Regions from separate parts of the Streptomyces sp. NPDC056628 genome, predicted to be linked through region 3. Evidence: riboswitches for the same ligand, from Rfam matches in the RefSeq annotation. Region 3 holds a riboswitch; each other region holds the start of a gene.
What was found. A riboswitch is a leader RNA that binds a small molecule or an ion and turns the genes downstream of it on or off. The one in region 3 is predicted to bind cobalamin.

Region 1 (3,506 bases), on a different contig from region 3:
GCAGACCAACCCGGCCACCGGCGCGCCGCGCGGTGCGCTGGCCCCGGGCGAGGCGGGCCAGTGGACGTACGCCACGCTGGCGCTGGGCTCCGCGCTCGCGCTGTTCATGTACCCGCACTCGATCACCGCGACGCTGTCCTCGCGCAGCCGTGAGGTGATCCGGCGCAACACCACGATCCTGCCGCTGTACTCCCTGATGCTGGGTCTGCTGGCGCTGCTGGGCTTCATGGCGATCGCGGCCGGGATCAAGGTGCAGAACGGGCAGCTGGCGATCCCGCAGCTGTTCGAGAACATGTTCCCCGACTGGTTCGCGGGCGTGGCCTTCGCGGCCATCGGCATCGGCGCGCTGGTGCCGGCGGCGATCATGTCCATCGCGGCGGCGAACCTGTTCACCCGCAACATCTACAAGGACTTCATCAAACCCGACGCCACGCCCGCCCAGGAGACCAAGGTCTCCAAGATCGTGTCCCTCCTGGTGAAGGTGGGCGCGCTGGTCTTCGTCCTCACCATGGACAAGACGGTCGCCATCAACTTCCAGCTGCTGGGCGGCATCTGGATCCTGCAGACCTTCCCGGCCCTGGTCGGCGGCCTGTTCACCCGCTGGTTCCACCGCTGGGCGCTGCTGGCCGGCTGGGCGGTCGGCATGATCTACGGCACGGTCGCCGCGTACGGGGTGGCGTCCCCGACCCAGCCGCACTTCGGCGGCTCGGCCAAGGAGATCCCGGGCATCGGTGAGATCGGCTACATCGGTCTGACGGCGTTCGTGCTCAATGTGCTGGTCACGGTCGTCCTGACCTTCGTCCTGAGGGCCGCGAAGGCCCCCGAGGGCGTCGACGAGACGAAGCCGCAGGACTACACGGCGGACGCGGGCGACCCCGGCGTCCAGGTGGAGCTGCCGCCGGCCACGGCGGGCTCCGCCCACTGAACCACCGGCACACGGCGGGCCGTCGGAGAAATCCGGCGGCCCGCCGCCGTGTGCGCGGGGGTTGTCGTGTCGATGATGCCGGGGGGCCCGGCCCGACCGGCGGGACACGCCCTACGGCAGACTCGTCCGTATGGACATCGTGATCCGGCAGGCGGACCCCGGCGAGTACGGCATCCTCGGCGAGATCACCGCACGGGCCTATCTCCAGGACGGCTTCCTCGACTTCGGCGAGAGCGACGACTACCTCGGCGAGCTCAAGGACGTGGCCAAGCGCGCGGCCGCCGCACAGGTGCTCGTGGCCGTCGAGCACGACCGCGTCCTCGGCGGCGTGACCTTCGTCCCGGACGGCGGCCCGATGGCCGATCTGGCCCGCCGCGGCGAGGCGGAGATCCGTATGCTCGCCGTCGACCACGCGGCCCGGGGCCGTGGCGCCGGCGAGGCGCTGGTCCGCGCCTGCGTCGACCGTGCCCGCGCCACGGAGGGCTGTGTGCGGGTGATCCTCTCCTCCCAGCCCACCATGCGCTCCGCCCACCGCCTCTACGAGCGCATGGGCTTCGTCCGCACTCCGGACCGGGACTGGAACCCCCTGCCGGAGCTGACCGACCTCATGCTCCTCACCTATGAGTTGACGCTCTGACACCAGTCCGCCACAACATCTAGGGGTGGCGCGGCAGGCGAGCACAAGATGTATGCTCATGCTCGCTGTCGCCGCAGGGGAATCCGGTGCGAATCCGGAACTGTCCCGCAACGGTGTACTTGTGCATGTCGCGTGCACATCGTCAGTCCGAGGACCTGCCGGCAGTGCGTCCCGGCCACCCTGGCCGGTGCGCTCCGACGTCCGGGCCTCGTGGAATGGGCCGGTGGACGCGACGCCCCGTGCGCTCGTGAGCTGCCCCCTGCCTCCGCAAGGCCCCGTGCCGAGCGAGGGAGAGCCTCACGTGACCATCGCGCCAGCCGAACCGGCCTCAGCGGCGGCCGAACCGGAGAACGAGGGTCCCGGTGCCGCGCTGTTGCGGACCCTGACCGAGCTGACCGCCGACCTCCCCGACGCCGACCCCGGCCGGGTCGCCGCCGCCGCGCTGCGCGGCCGGTCCGCCCGGGCCGACGAGACGGAGCTGCGCGAGCTCGCCACCGAGGCGGCGGCCGGGCTCATCTCCGAGGACCCCGCGTACAGCAGGCTGGCCGCGCGGCTGCTCACCCGCTCCATCGCCGCCGAGGCGGCCTCGCAGGGCGTGACGACCTTCACCGAGTCGGTCGCGACCGGGCACCGCGAGGGCCTCGTCGCCGACCGGACGGCCGCGTTCGCCCGGACGCACGCCGCCCGGCTCGACGCGCTCGTCGACCCCGCCGCCGACGACCGGTTCGGCTACTTCGGTCTGCGCACCCTCCACAGCCGCTACCTGCTGCGGCACCCGCACACCCGCAAGGTGATCGAGACGCCCCAGCACTTCCTGCTGCGCGTCGCCGCCGGTCTCGCCGCCGACGACACCGCCGGGGCGGTGGACGAGGTCGCCGCGCTCTACCGGCTGATGAGCCGCCTGGAGTACCTGCCGTCCTCCCCCACCCTCTTCAACTCCGGCACCCGGCACCCCCAGATGTCGTCGTGCTACCTCCTGGACTCCCCCAAGGACGAGCTGGACTCGATCTACGACCGCTACCACCAGGTCGCGCGCCTCTCCAAGCACGCGGGCGGCATCGGTCTGTCGTACTCCCGCGTCCGTGCCCGGGGTTCGCTGATCCGGGGGACGAACGGGCACTCCAACGGCATCGTGCCGTTCCTGAAGACGCTGGACGCCTCGGTCGCCGCCGTGAACCAGGGCGGCCGGCGCAAGGGCGCCGCCGCGGTCTACCTGGAGACCTGGCACTCCGACATCGAGGAGTTCCTGGAGCTGCGGGACAACACCGGTGAGGACGCCCGCCGTACACACAACCTGAACCTCGCGCACTGGGTCCCGGACGAGTTCATGCGCCGGGTCGAGGCCGACGGGCCATGGAGCCTGTTCTCCCCCGCCGACGTGCCCGAACTGGTCGACCTGTGGGGCGAGGAGTTCGACGCGGCGTACCGCGAGGCGGAGCGCGCGGGGCTGGCGCGCAAGGCCCTCCCGGCCCGTGAGCTGTACGGCCGTATGATGCGCACCCTCGCGCAGACCGGCAACGGCTGGATGACCTTCAAGGACGCCGCCAACCGGACCGCCAACCAGACCGCCCTGCCCGGGCACGTCGTGCACTCCTCCAACCTGTGCACCGAGATCCTGGAGATCACGGACGACGGGGAGACGGCGGTCTGCAACCTCGGCTCGGTCAACCTCGGCGCCTTCGTGCGCGACGGTGACATCGACTGGGAGCGCCTGGACGAGACGGTCCGCACGGCCGTCACCTTCCTCGACCGGGTCGTGGACATCAACTTCTACCCGACCGAGCAGGCCGGCCGCTCCAACGCCCGCTGGCGTCCGGTGGGCCTGGGCGCGATGGGCCTGCAGGACGTCCTCTTCCAGCTGCGGCTGCCCTTCGACTCCCCCGAGGCCAAGGCGCTGTCCACCCGGATCGCCGAGCGCGTCATGCTCGCCGCGTACGAGGCGTC
Region 2 (3,506 bases), on a different contig from region 3:
GCTCGGCAGGAAGGCCGACGGCGAGGCCTCGAAGAAGGGCTACCGCGCCGGTCAGATCGCCTCCGCGGGCCTCGTCTCCCTCGCCCACGGCACCAACGACGCCCAGAAGACCATGGGCATCATCACCCTCGCCCTCATCGCGGGCGGCGCCCTCGCCCCCGACTCGGACCCGCCCACCTGGGTCATCCTCTCCGCCGGCCTGGCCATCGCGCTCGGCACCTACCTGGGCGGCTGGCGGATCATCCGCACGATGGGCAAGGGCCTGACCGACCTCCAGCCGCAGCAGGGCTTCGCCGCCCAGACCAGCGCGGCGACGGTCATCCTGGCCTCTTCCCACCTCGGCTTCTCCCTGTCCACCACGCACTCCGTCTCCGGCTCCGTGATGGGCGCCGGTCTGGGCCGCAAGGGCGGCGTGGTCCGCTGGTCCACGGCCACCCGGATGTTCGTCGCCTGGGGCCTGACCCTGCCGGCCGCCGCGCTGGTCGCCGCGCTCGCCGAGTACGTGACGGGTCTCGGCAAGTGGGGCACCGCCGCCGTCGCGGTCTTCCTGGTCGCCTCCAGCGTCGCCATCTGGAAGATCTCCCGCCGCGAGGTCATCGACCACACCAACGTCACCGACTACGACGAGCCCGCCGGAGTGGTCACCACCGCCATGGCCGCCGTGACCCCGCCCCCCGCGGGCACGGTGACCGAGGACCTCGCGGTCACCCTCCCGGCACCGGCATCCGGACCCGAGCCCTCCAAGGCCTCCGTCTGACCTCCGGTCCTCCCTCCCGGCAACACAAGGAAGCAGCATGAAGATCGACTGGGCGTCCCTCGGCTCCGTCTTCGGTGTCAGTCTCGTCGTCACGGTGGCCCTGGTGGGCCTGTTCACCCTCGGCATCGCGGGCCTCTCGCGCCGCGAACGGGCGGTCGCACAGGGCGACTCGGCCGCGCTCGCGGTCACCGGCGCCTACGCGTGCTTCGCGGCGTGCACGGCGGCCGTGGCGTACGGCATCTATCTCATCGTGGCCTGACGTACGGCGCGCGACTCCTGAGGTGCGTGACGGGACACCGTCGCGCACCTTCGGTGTGTGTGGGCCTGCGCACACTCTCCCGTCGCAGGTCACAGGCAAGTTGACGGCCGTCGCGACCCATGGTGGACTTCCGGAGCCATCTACGGCGGCAGAAGAGGAAGCCGGTGCGAATCCGGCGCGGTCCCGCCACTGTCACCGGGGTAGTAACCCCCGGGAGCCAGGAACTCTCGCCGCCGGTCTCGTCGAACCAGGGCGTGGACACCCTGAGTGAGGACATCACGCGATGCTCGCCTGCCGCTCGTCACGCAGTACCGGACCCCTGTCCGACGCCACCACCGGCTGAACCCCATGCGTGCCGAACGCGTCTTCGCGTACGGCGCCGCCGCCGGACTCCTCGGTGACCTGCTGCTCGGCGATCCACGCCGTGGGCATCCGGTCGCCGCGTTCGGACGTGCCGCGGGCGCCGTGGAACGAGTGTTGTGGCGCGACCACCGCGCCTGGGGTGTGCTGCACACCGCCGTGTGCGCCGGTGGCGCCGTGGCGGCCGCCGCGCTGGGCGCACGTGCCGTGCGCCCCTCCCCCGCCGCCTCCGTCGCCCTGACCGGCGCCGTCACCTGGGCCGTCGTCGGCGGCACGTCGCTCGCCCGGGAGGCCCGGGCCGTCGGACGTGCCCTGGAGGCCGGCGACGTCGAGGCGGCGCGGGCGCGGCTGCCGCATCTGTGCGGCCGGGACCCGCAGGCGCTGGACGCCGACGGGATCGCGCGGGCGGTCGTGGAGTCCGTCGCCGAGAACACCTCGGACGCCGTGGTCGGCGCCCTGGTGTGGGGAGCCGTCGCCGGCGTGCCGGGCCTCGCCGGGTTCCGGGCCGTCAACACCCTCGACGCCATGGTCGGGCACCGCTCCCCCGAGTACCGCCGCTACGGCTGGGCCTCGGCCCGTCTCGACGACGTCGCCGGCTGGCCGGGTGCCCGGCTGACCGCCGCGCTGGCCGCCGTCGCCGGGGGCGACCCCCGGGGCGCCGTACGGGCCTGGCGCGCGGACGCCCACCGGCATCCCAGCCCCAACGCGGGCCCGGTGGAGGCGTCGTTCGCGGGCGCGCTCGGGGTGCGCCTCGGCGGGACGCTGGCGTACGGCGGGCGGGTGGAGCACCGGCCCGTGCTGAACGGCGCCGCCGGACGGGCCGTCCGGGTCGCCGACATCGAGCGGGCCGTGCGTCTCTCGCGGCGGGTGGGGGTGCTCGCCCTGGGCGTGTGCGCCGGGGCGCGGCTCCTGCTCGGGCGGCGCGGGGCGAGAGGACGTGCCTCGTGAAGGGCGGGCTGCTCGTCGCCGGCACGACCTCCGACGCCGGCAAGAGCGTCGTCACCGCCGGGATCTGCCGGTGGCTGGTGCGCCAGGGCGTGAAGGTCGCGCCCTTCAAGGCGCAGAACATGTCGCTGAACTCGTTCGTCACCCGCGAGGGCGCGGAGATCGGGCGGGCGCAGGCCATGCAGGCCCAGGCGTGCCGCGTCGAGCCGACCGCGCTGATGAACCCCGTCCTGCTGAAGCCGGGCGGGGACCAGAGCAGTCAGGTGGTGCTGCTGGGCAGGCCGGTGGGCGAGATGAGCGCGCGCGGCTACCACGGCGGACGGCAGCAGCGGCTGCTCGCCACCGTGCTGGACTCCCTCGCCGAACTGCGGGCCACGTACGACGCGGTGATCTGCGAAGGGGCCGGTTCCCCGGCCGAGATCAACCTGCGGCGCACCGACATCGTGAACATGGGGATCGCACGCGGCGCGGGGCTGCCCGTGCTGGTCGTGGGCGACATCGACCGGGGCGGTGTCTTCGCCTCGTTCTTCGGGACCGTGGCGCTGCTGTCCCGCGAGGACCAGGAGCTGGTCGCCGGCTTCCTCGTCAACAAGTTCCGCGGCGACGTCTCGCTCCTCGAACCCGGCCTCGACATGCTGCACGGCCTCACCGGACGGCGGACGTACGGCGTCCTGCCCTTCCGGCACGGACTCGGCATCGACGAGGAGGACGGCCTGCGAGTGTCGCTGCGCGGGGCGGTGCGCGAGTCCGAGGTGGCCGCCCCGGTCGGCGAGGACGTGCTGCGGGTCGCCGTGTGCGCGGTGCCGCTGATGTCCAACTTCACGGACGTCGACGCGCTCGCCGCCGAACCGGGCGTCGTCGTGCGGTTCGTGGACCGGCCGGAGGAACTGGCCGACGCCGACCTGGTGGTGGTGCCCGGCACCCGGGGCACCGTCCGCGCCCTGGCGTGGCTGCGGGAGCGGGGGCTCGCGCGGGCTCTGGTGCGCCGGGCCGCCGAGGGCCGCCCGATCCTCGGTGTCTGCGGCGGCTTCCAGCTCCTCGGCGAGCACATCGAGGACGACGTCGAGAGCCGTGCCGGTCACGTCGACGGCCTCGGCCTGCTGCCCGTGCGGGTGCGGTTCGCCCGCGAGAAGACCCTGACCCGGCCCGCCGGTGAAGCGCTCGGCGAGCGCGTCGAGGGCTACG
Region 3 (3,506 bases):
ACGTCGCCGGCGCTTCGTAGGTGGCGGACCAGCCGGCCAGGTCGTCGGCCGTGAGGGTGCCGGTGTGGCGCTCGCCGCTGGTGTCGAGGGTGGGCCGGTTCGCCTGCCGGACCAGCGCCTCGGCGATGAACCCGGTGCGCCACACCGCGCGCGCGGCCTCGATCCGCGCGACACGGTCGCCGGCTCCGGCGATCTCGTCGAGCAGGCGTTTCCAGGTGGCGGCGAGCGCCGGGTTGCGGAAGAGCGTGCCGGGGCGGGGCGGCTCGCCGTCCGGCAGGTACACCTCGGCGGAGGAGGTCCACTCGGTCTCGAAGAGTTCGCGCACCGTCTCGACGGTCTCGCCGACGCGCTCCACGGGCGCGTGTCCTTGCTCGGCGTAGCCGATGGCGTACTCCAGGACGTCGGCGGGTGCCAGGGTGCCGTGGTCGCGCAGCAGGACCATCCAGGCGTCGAAGGCGCCGGGCACGGCGGCGGCCAGCGGTCCGGTGCCGGGGACGAGGTCCAGGCCGAGGCCCCGGTAGTGGGGGACGGTCGCGCCCGCGGGGGCGACGCCCTGGCCGCACAGCACCCGCACCTCGCCGCCCGCCGGGGCGAGGAGGATCGGCACCTCGCCGGCCGGCCCGTTCAGGTGCGGTTCGACGACGTGCAGCACGAACGCGCCGGCCACGGCGGCGTCGTAGGCGTTGCCGCCGCGCTCCAGGACCGCCATCGCGGACTGCGAGGCCAGCCAGTGCGTGGAGGACACCATGCCGAAGGTGCCCTGGAGGGTGGGACGGGTGGTGAACATGGCGGGCGTCACCTCGCGGTCGGCGCGGACGGGTCCGTCCGATCTTCCGTGACCGCCCGTTCGATGTTCAACCGTTCATGGGGGTGTGGAGCGAGGGTGGCGTGAAGGTGTGGAGGTCGGGCGGGCCGGATCAGGCCGCCCGGCCCGGTCAGGCCGCTGCGGCTGTACGGGTCCCGATCACCGACCCTCCTGGGGGCCCGTGTGTGCGGGAGGGGCAGCACGGCCGGCGGCACGCGCCCGGCGGTGGAGGTGACGACGACCTTGCTGACGGTCAGTCGTTCCGGGGGGCGCGGGACGGGGGCGGGGGGAAGGTGTGGAGGCCGAGGATCTCGGGGCAGGGGGCGACGCCGGGGCCGCCTGCCCGGACCCAGGCGATGACGTCCTCGGTGGCGTCCGGATCGTTGACGAGGCCGAGCCAGACCGGGCGGGCGCCCGCCGCCCGCGCCGCGGCGGAGGGCTGGACGACGACCACGTTGGCGTGGTCGCAGACGTCGAGGCAGTCCGAGACGCGCACGGGCACGCTCTCCCTCAGCCGGGCCGCCTGGCGGGCATGGTCGACACCGGTCACCTTCGGGCTGCCGCAGCAGCAGTCGCGGCAGAGCACGACCCGGCAGGGCGTGGACGGGGGGCGCCGGTCCGGGAGCGGCGGCTCGGACGACGGCGGGGGCGGGAGTACGGGCATGACTGCCTTCGGGTCGGGGCTCGTACGCGGAGCCGGCCTGCGGAGGACTTCCCCGCCCGGGGGCGCGGAGGTGCCGGCAGGTCTTCGGACTCGGGTTCGTCCCGGCGGGGCGCCTTCCCGGTCTCCCAGTGGCGTGCCTGCCCCGCCCGTCCCCCTCACCGCTGCGCGTCAGTTCCGGATTCGCACCGGATTCCCTGGCCCCGCAAAGGGCTCGACCAGCTCCGCGAGGCTATCAAGCCGGGGCCGTGAGCCGCTCCTTCGCCGTGCCCGCGCAGGCCCCGGAGGAGCGCGGAGACGCAGGTCACAATCTGGAAGAGGGCAAGGTCACAGCCGTGCCCCCTGCTGCTCCTTTGACGATCTGACCTAGCATCCGAGCATGACGGTCCTGCCTGACGACGGGCTCTCGCTGGCCGCCGAGTTCCCTGACGCAACCCATGAGCAGTGGCAACACCTGGTGGAGGGTGTGCTGCGCAAGGCGGGCAAGGACGTGTCGGGGACGGCTGCCGAGGACGCCCTGTCCACCCCACTCGAGGACGGGATGCGCTCCCGCCCCCTGTACACCGCGCGCGACGCCGCGCCCGACCCCGGCCTGCCCGGCTTCGCCCCGTTCGTCCGGGGCGGGCGCCCCGAGGGCAGCACGGCCGGCGGCTGGGACGTACGGCAGCGGCACACCACGGCCACGGACGGCGTGGTGCTGGCGGACCTGGAGAACGGCGTCACCTCGCTCTGGCTGGTCCTCGGCGACGCCGGCATCCCGGTGTCCTCCCTCGGCCGGGCCCTCGACGGCGTCTACCTCGACCTCGCCCCGGTCGTCCTGGACGCGGGCGCCGCGACGGAGGCCGCCGCGCACGCCCTGCTGGACCTGTACGCGGAGCGCGGCGTCGCCAAGGACGCGGCGCGCGGCAACCTCGGCGCCGACCCGCTCGGCCACGAGGCCCGCACCGGCAGGTCCCTCCCGTTCGCGCCGGCCGCCGTGCTGGCCCGGCGGTGCGCCGAGGAGTACCCGGGGCTGCGGGCGCTGACCGTGGACGCCCTGCCGTACCACGAGGCCGGCGGCTCGGCCGCGCAGGAGCTCGGTTCCGCGCTGGCGACCGGTGTGGCGTATCTGCGCGAGCTCACCGAGGCCGGCCTGACGGTCGAACAGGCCGCCGCCCAGCTGGAGTTCCGCTACGCGGCCACCGCCGACCAGTTCCTGACCATCGCCAAGCTGCGGGCGGCGCGCCGCCTGTGGGCGCGGGTGACCGAGGTGTCCGGGGCACCCAGCGCCCAGGTGCAGCACGCCGTCACCTCGCCGGTGATGATGACGCGCCGCGACCCGTGGGTGAACATGCTGCGCACGACGGTCGCCACGCTCGCGGCCGGCGTCGGCGGCGCCGACTCGGTGACGGTGCTGCCCTTCGACCACGCGCTGGGCCTGCCCGACGCGTTCGCGCGGCGCATCGCGCGCAACACCTCGACCATCCTCATCGAGGAGTCCCACCTGGCCCGGGTCATCGACCCGGCGGGCGGCTCCTGGTACGTGGAGCGGCTGACGGACGAACTCGCCCACGCGGGCTGGGAGTTCTTCCAGCAGATCGAACAGGCGGGCGGCCAGGCCGCCGCGCTGCGCTCGGGCCGGCTGCGGGACGACCTGGCCGCCACCTGGGAGGCCCGCACCGGCAAGCTGGCGAAGCGCCGCGAACCGGTCACCGGTGTCAGCGAGTTCCCGTATCTCGCCGAGCAGCCCGTGGTGCGCGAGCCCGCGCCCGAGCCGCCGTCCGGGGGCCTGCCGCGCGTGCGCCGCGACGAGGCGTACGAGGCGCTGCGCGCCCGGTCCGACGCGCATCTGGCCGCGACCGGCGCCCGGCCGCGGATCTACCTGGCCGCGCTCGGCCCGGCCGCGGCCCACACCACGCGCCTGACCTTCGCCTCGAACCTGTTCCAGGCCGGCGGCATCGAGCCCGTCACCGAGGGCACCTTCGAGGAGAGCGGCGCCACCGAGGCGTGCCTGTGCTCCAGCGACGCCGTGTACGAGGAGCAGGCGGCCGAGGTCGCCGG
Region 4 (3,506 bases), on a different contig from region 3:
CCAGCCCCGAGCGCACGGGCTGCCGAGGTGAAGTCCCGTGCCAGTGTGTCGAGTTGATGGACATCGTGCCCGTGCGCGGCCGGGAGTTCGGCCACCCGGGTGCCCGCGCCACGGCGGGTCCGGATCAATCTGGCGGCCTCCAGCTCGCGGTAGGCACGGGCCACGGTGCCCGGCGCCAGACCGAGGTCTGCCGCGAGTTGCCGAACGGTCGGCAGACGCTCGCCCTCGACCAGCCGGCCGGTACGGATGAGCGCGGCCAACTGGGCACGGATCTGCTCGTACGGCGGTACCTGGCTGGTGGTGTCGACACGGACGGTGCGCTCACTCATCGTCGCCACTCCCCTCGTCCGCCACACCGTCGTCCACCGCCCGTGGCGCCACCACAGTGAGCAGGGACCATCCGAACGTGAACACACTCAGCAGACCCAGAGGGCAGATCACAACGATGGTGACCGCACCCAGCGGGCCCGCGCAGGGCCCGTCCATGAGCGCGACGAGAAGCATCAGTACGACGAGAAGCACCTGACACGACACCAGGAGTCCCCAGGCTCCCACAATGGCCCAGGCGCGGTCGCGACGCTGCCGGTGGTCGCCCGGCCCGAAGGCGATGCGGCGCAGCGCCCAGACACAGGCAGGGGTTGCGACCGCGAGGGCACCGAACATCGGGCCGCTGTAGTACAGCCCGGGCCACGGACCGACGGAGGCACGCACCCCGTCACAGGCAACCTCCATGACACGCCCCGCCCCGCCTGTCCGGTCACGGGCCGAGGAGGCTGTGACAGCGCCCATGACCAGCAGCGCGAGAAGAGAGCACGCCTCCAGCACGAGCAGGGGCGTCATGCGTGGCGGCACATGGTCGCGCACCAGGCGCGGAGCAAGACTGGCAGTGCGGACCGCTTCCTGAGGACGCAGAGTCAGGGCGTCACCTATCAGGACGCCTCCCACCGCGCACAGGCCGAACGCGGTGACGGCCAACACAAGAGGCGTGGTGATGTCGCCGCTCTCGATCGTGAGCAACTGCCGTGCGATCTCGATACCGATCGCCAGGCCGGACCATCGGGCGTAATGGTCGGCGTGGTCGAGGAACCGGGACTGGAGCGGGACGGTGTCGAGCACGTGAAGATCCCCCAAGGCACCTTGTACCAAACGATGGATACAAGATGCCCTGCTCCGAAAACTTGTGTCAAACCATCGACACAAGAAAGCACCGACACCTCCGCCAGACGAAACCCGCCTCGCGTCATCCACCAGCCCACCAAAGCCCCACTCCCCCAACCGAGCCCGCGAGACGAGGACCACCCCGGACACCGCCAACGGCGGCTGACCCCATGCCGACCTCGGCGACACGCAGACCCGAACCCGCCGTCCCCAGCCATGGGAGGGCGACGGCCAGGAGGACGCCGCGCATCGCGGCCGAGAAGCCGCCGATGCGCAAGCCGAGCACGCCCCTCGCCGCGAGCAATTCCGGGGTCCGACCGGGCCGCCGCGAACAGCGCGCACCCGCAGTCGAACACGACGGCGCTGAGTGCCAGGAGCAGGAGTCCGAACCATGTCGTTCGCAGGGTCGGGTACCCCCTGGGCAGCGTCACCAGCGGCCTGCCCCCCTCCGCCACGGGGGTCAATAGGCCCTATCCGGGGCACAGGGAGCCGACGGCGTGAGGCAGGAGCGAATTCGCGCGGCACCGTTGCAAGGCCGCGGGTTCATCCTCTTCGAAGCGCCGGAGCACGTCGTCCACCCGATGGCCCGGTGGGCGCGAGCCGCGTCCACGATGCGGTGCGGAACACCCCGGGGACGCCGCGACCGGCGCTGACGCCCGTACCGGAAACCGCCCAGGCGGTTCTGGACCAGCGGCACGGCTTCTCAGGGTGGACAGCGCGGCGAAGCTGCGGCGGATGGCCGAGGAGGCGGGGTTCGGCCGCGTGCAGGTCTTCGGCGGGTCCGACGGGCGCCCTTACGACGAGAACGCTGAACGACTCGCTCTCCGGGCCGTACGCGAAGCGTGAGCGAGGCATGGTGCGCGCGGCCGCGGTCCGCGCGCCCTTTTGCCGGCGCCGCGGGGAATCGTAAGATCACCTGGTCATCGCCGCGACGGGAGACAGGAAGCCGGTGCGAATCCGGCACGGTCCCGCCACTGTGACCGGGGAGCGCCCCTCCGACACGCCACTGCGCACCGCGCGGGAAGGCGGAGGAAGCGTCGATCCGGGAGTCAGGACACTGGTCCGTCGCGGGCCCGATCCGAGGAGCGCGGACTCCAGGAGGCTTCACGTGTCCCAGCTGTTCACCCCTGCCCGCACGCGCGGGTTTCTTCGTGCCACGGCTGCTGCCGTGGCTCTGTCGTCAGTGCTGCTGACCACGAGCTGCGGAGCGGCCGACGAGAGCGGCGGGGACGCGAAGGCGACCTCGGCCGTGCCCGAGGGTTTTCCAGTCACCATCGACAACTGCGGCGTGAAGACGACGTACGACAAGCCACCGTCACGGGTGGTCACCATCCACCAGCACCCGGCGGAACTCATGCTCGCCCTCGGCCTGAAGGATCGCATGGTCGGCACGGCCTTCCCCGACTCCGCGGTTCTGCCCGAGCTGAAGAAGGATTACGAGGCGGTTCCCGAACTGGCGCGGAAGGAACCGTCGTTCGAGAAGGTCCTGGATGCCGAACCCGAACTTGTCTACGGCGGCTACGGCAGCGCCTTCGCCGAGAAGGAGGGCCGCTCCCGCACAGCGTTCGCCGACGCGGGCATCGACACCTACCTCAACCGTGAGTACTGCGGCAAGAAGAAGGTGACGATGAAGGACACCTACGACGAGATCCGCACCATCGGCAAGATCTTCGGTGTCTCGGAGCGGGCCGACAAGCTGGTCACCGACCTCAAGGGCCGCGTCGGCAAGGCCGCAGGCACGGTCGAAGGCGAGCCCGAGGTGCCCGTCTTCGTCTACGACAGCGGCGACAAGGCCGCGTTCACCGCGGGCGGCAAGAGCCTGGGCACCGAGCTGATCCGCCTGGCCGGCGGCGAGAACGTCTTCGCCGACCTCGACGACGTCTTCGGCGATGTCTCCTGGGAGCAGGTCATCGAGCGCAAACCGGAGGTCATCGCCATCTACGACTACGCGGGTGCCGGAAGCGTCGAGCAGAAGAAGCGGTTCCTGCTGTCCCAGCCCGCGCTCGCCAACGTACCCGCTGTCAGGAACAAGCGGTTCGTCGTTCTGCCGCTGACCGCCACCCTGGTGGGAATCCGCTCGGCCTACGCGGTCGACGACCTGGCCCGCGGACTGCACCCCGAGAGCTTCCGGTGACCCGGACCGCCACCAGCACGTCCGCCGAGGGGAGGATCCAACCACGTAAGACCACCCAGCCAGGAGAGGGCCGCACACGGCTGGCCGTCACGCTGCTCGTACTCACCGCCCTGCTCGTCGTCTCCACCACTGCGGGACTTGCGGTCGGCTCCGTCCAGGTGCCACCCGGCCAGGTGTGGGGCATCGTGACGCACGCACTGGGTGCCGACTGGCA

Region 1: linked by a shared signal. The riboswitch ahead of ACFRAC_RS10200 (ribonucleoside-diphosphate reductase subunit alpha) and the one ahead of ACFRAC_RS06970 ((2Fe-2S) ferredoxin domain-containing protein) in region 3 are both predicted to bind cobalamin.
Region 2: linked by a shared signal. The riboswitch ahead of ACFRAC_RS27735 (cobalamin biosynthesis protein) and the one ahead of ACFRAC_RS06970 ((2Fe-2S) ferredoxin domain-containing protein) in region 3 are both predicted to bind cobalamin.
Region 4: linked by a shared signal. The riboswitch ahead of ACFRAC_RS28360 (ABC transporter substrate-binding protein) and the one ahead of ACFRAC_RS06970 ((2Fe-2S) ferredoxin domain-containing protein) in region 3 are both predicted to bind cobalamin.

The regions. Positions count from the first base shown of each region.
Region 1 is NZ_JBHTWG010000005.1:216,552-220,057, reverse strand. It holds gene mctP (monocarboxylate uptake permease MctP) at 1-925, shown strand, start outside; gene ACFRAC_RS10205 (GNAT family N-acetyltransferase) at 1,056-1,562, shown strand; cobalamin riboswitch at 1,608-1,740, shown strand; gene ACFRAC_RS10200 (ribonucleoside-diphosphate reductase subunit alpha) at 1,864-3,506, shown strand, end outside.
Region 2 is NZ_JBHTWG010000029.1:28,754-32,259, forward strand. It holds gene ACFRAC_RS27725 (anion permease) at 1-757, shown strand, start outside; gene ACFRAC_RS27730 (hypothetical protein) at 795-1,016, shown strand; cobalamin riboswitch at 1,123-1,266, shown strand; gene ACFRAC_RS27735 (cobalamin biosynthesis protein) at 1,365-2,324, shown strand; gene ACFRAC_RS27740 (cobyric acid synthase) at 2,321-3,506, shown strand, end outside.
Region 3 is NZ_JBHTWG010000003.1:293,092-296,597, reverse strand. It holds gene ACFRAC_RS06975 (gamma-glutamyltransferase family protein) at 1-787, opposite strand, end outside; gene ACFRAC_RS06970 ((2Fe-2S) ferredoxin domain-containing protein) at 1,059-1,469, opposite strand; cobalamin riboswitch at 1,527-1,704, opposite strand; gene ACFRAC_RS06965 (methylmalonyl-CoA mutase family protein) at 1,846-3,506, shown strand, end outside.
Region 4 is NZ_JBHTWG010000030.1:66,055-69,560, forward strand. It holds gene ACFRAC_RS28350 (GntR family transcriptional regulator) at 1-329, opposite strand, end outside; gene ACFRAC_RS28355 (hypothetical protein) at 322-1,116, opposite strand; cobalamin riboswitch at 2,097-2,218, shown strand; gene ACFRAC_RS28360 (ABC transporter substrate-binding protein) at 2,267-3,292, shown strand; gene ACFRAC_RS28365 (FecCD family ABC transporter permease) at 3,289-3,506, shown strand, end outside.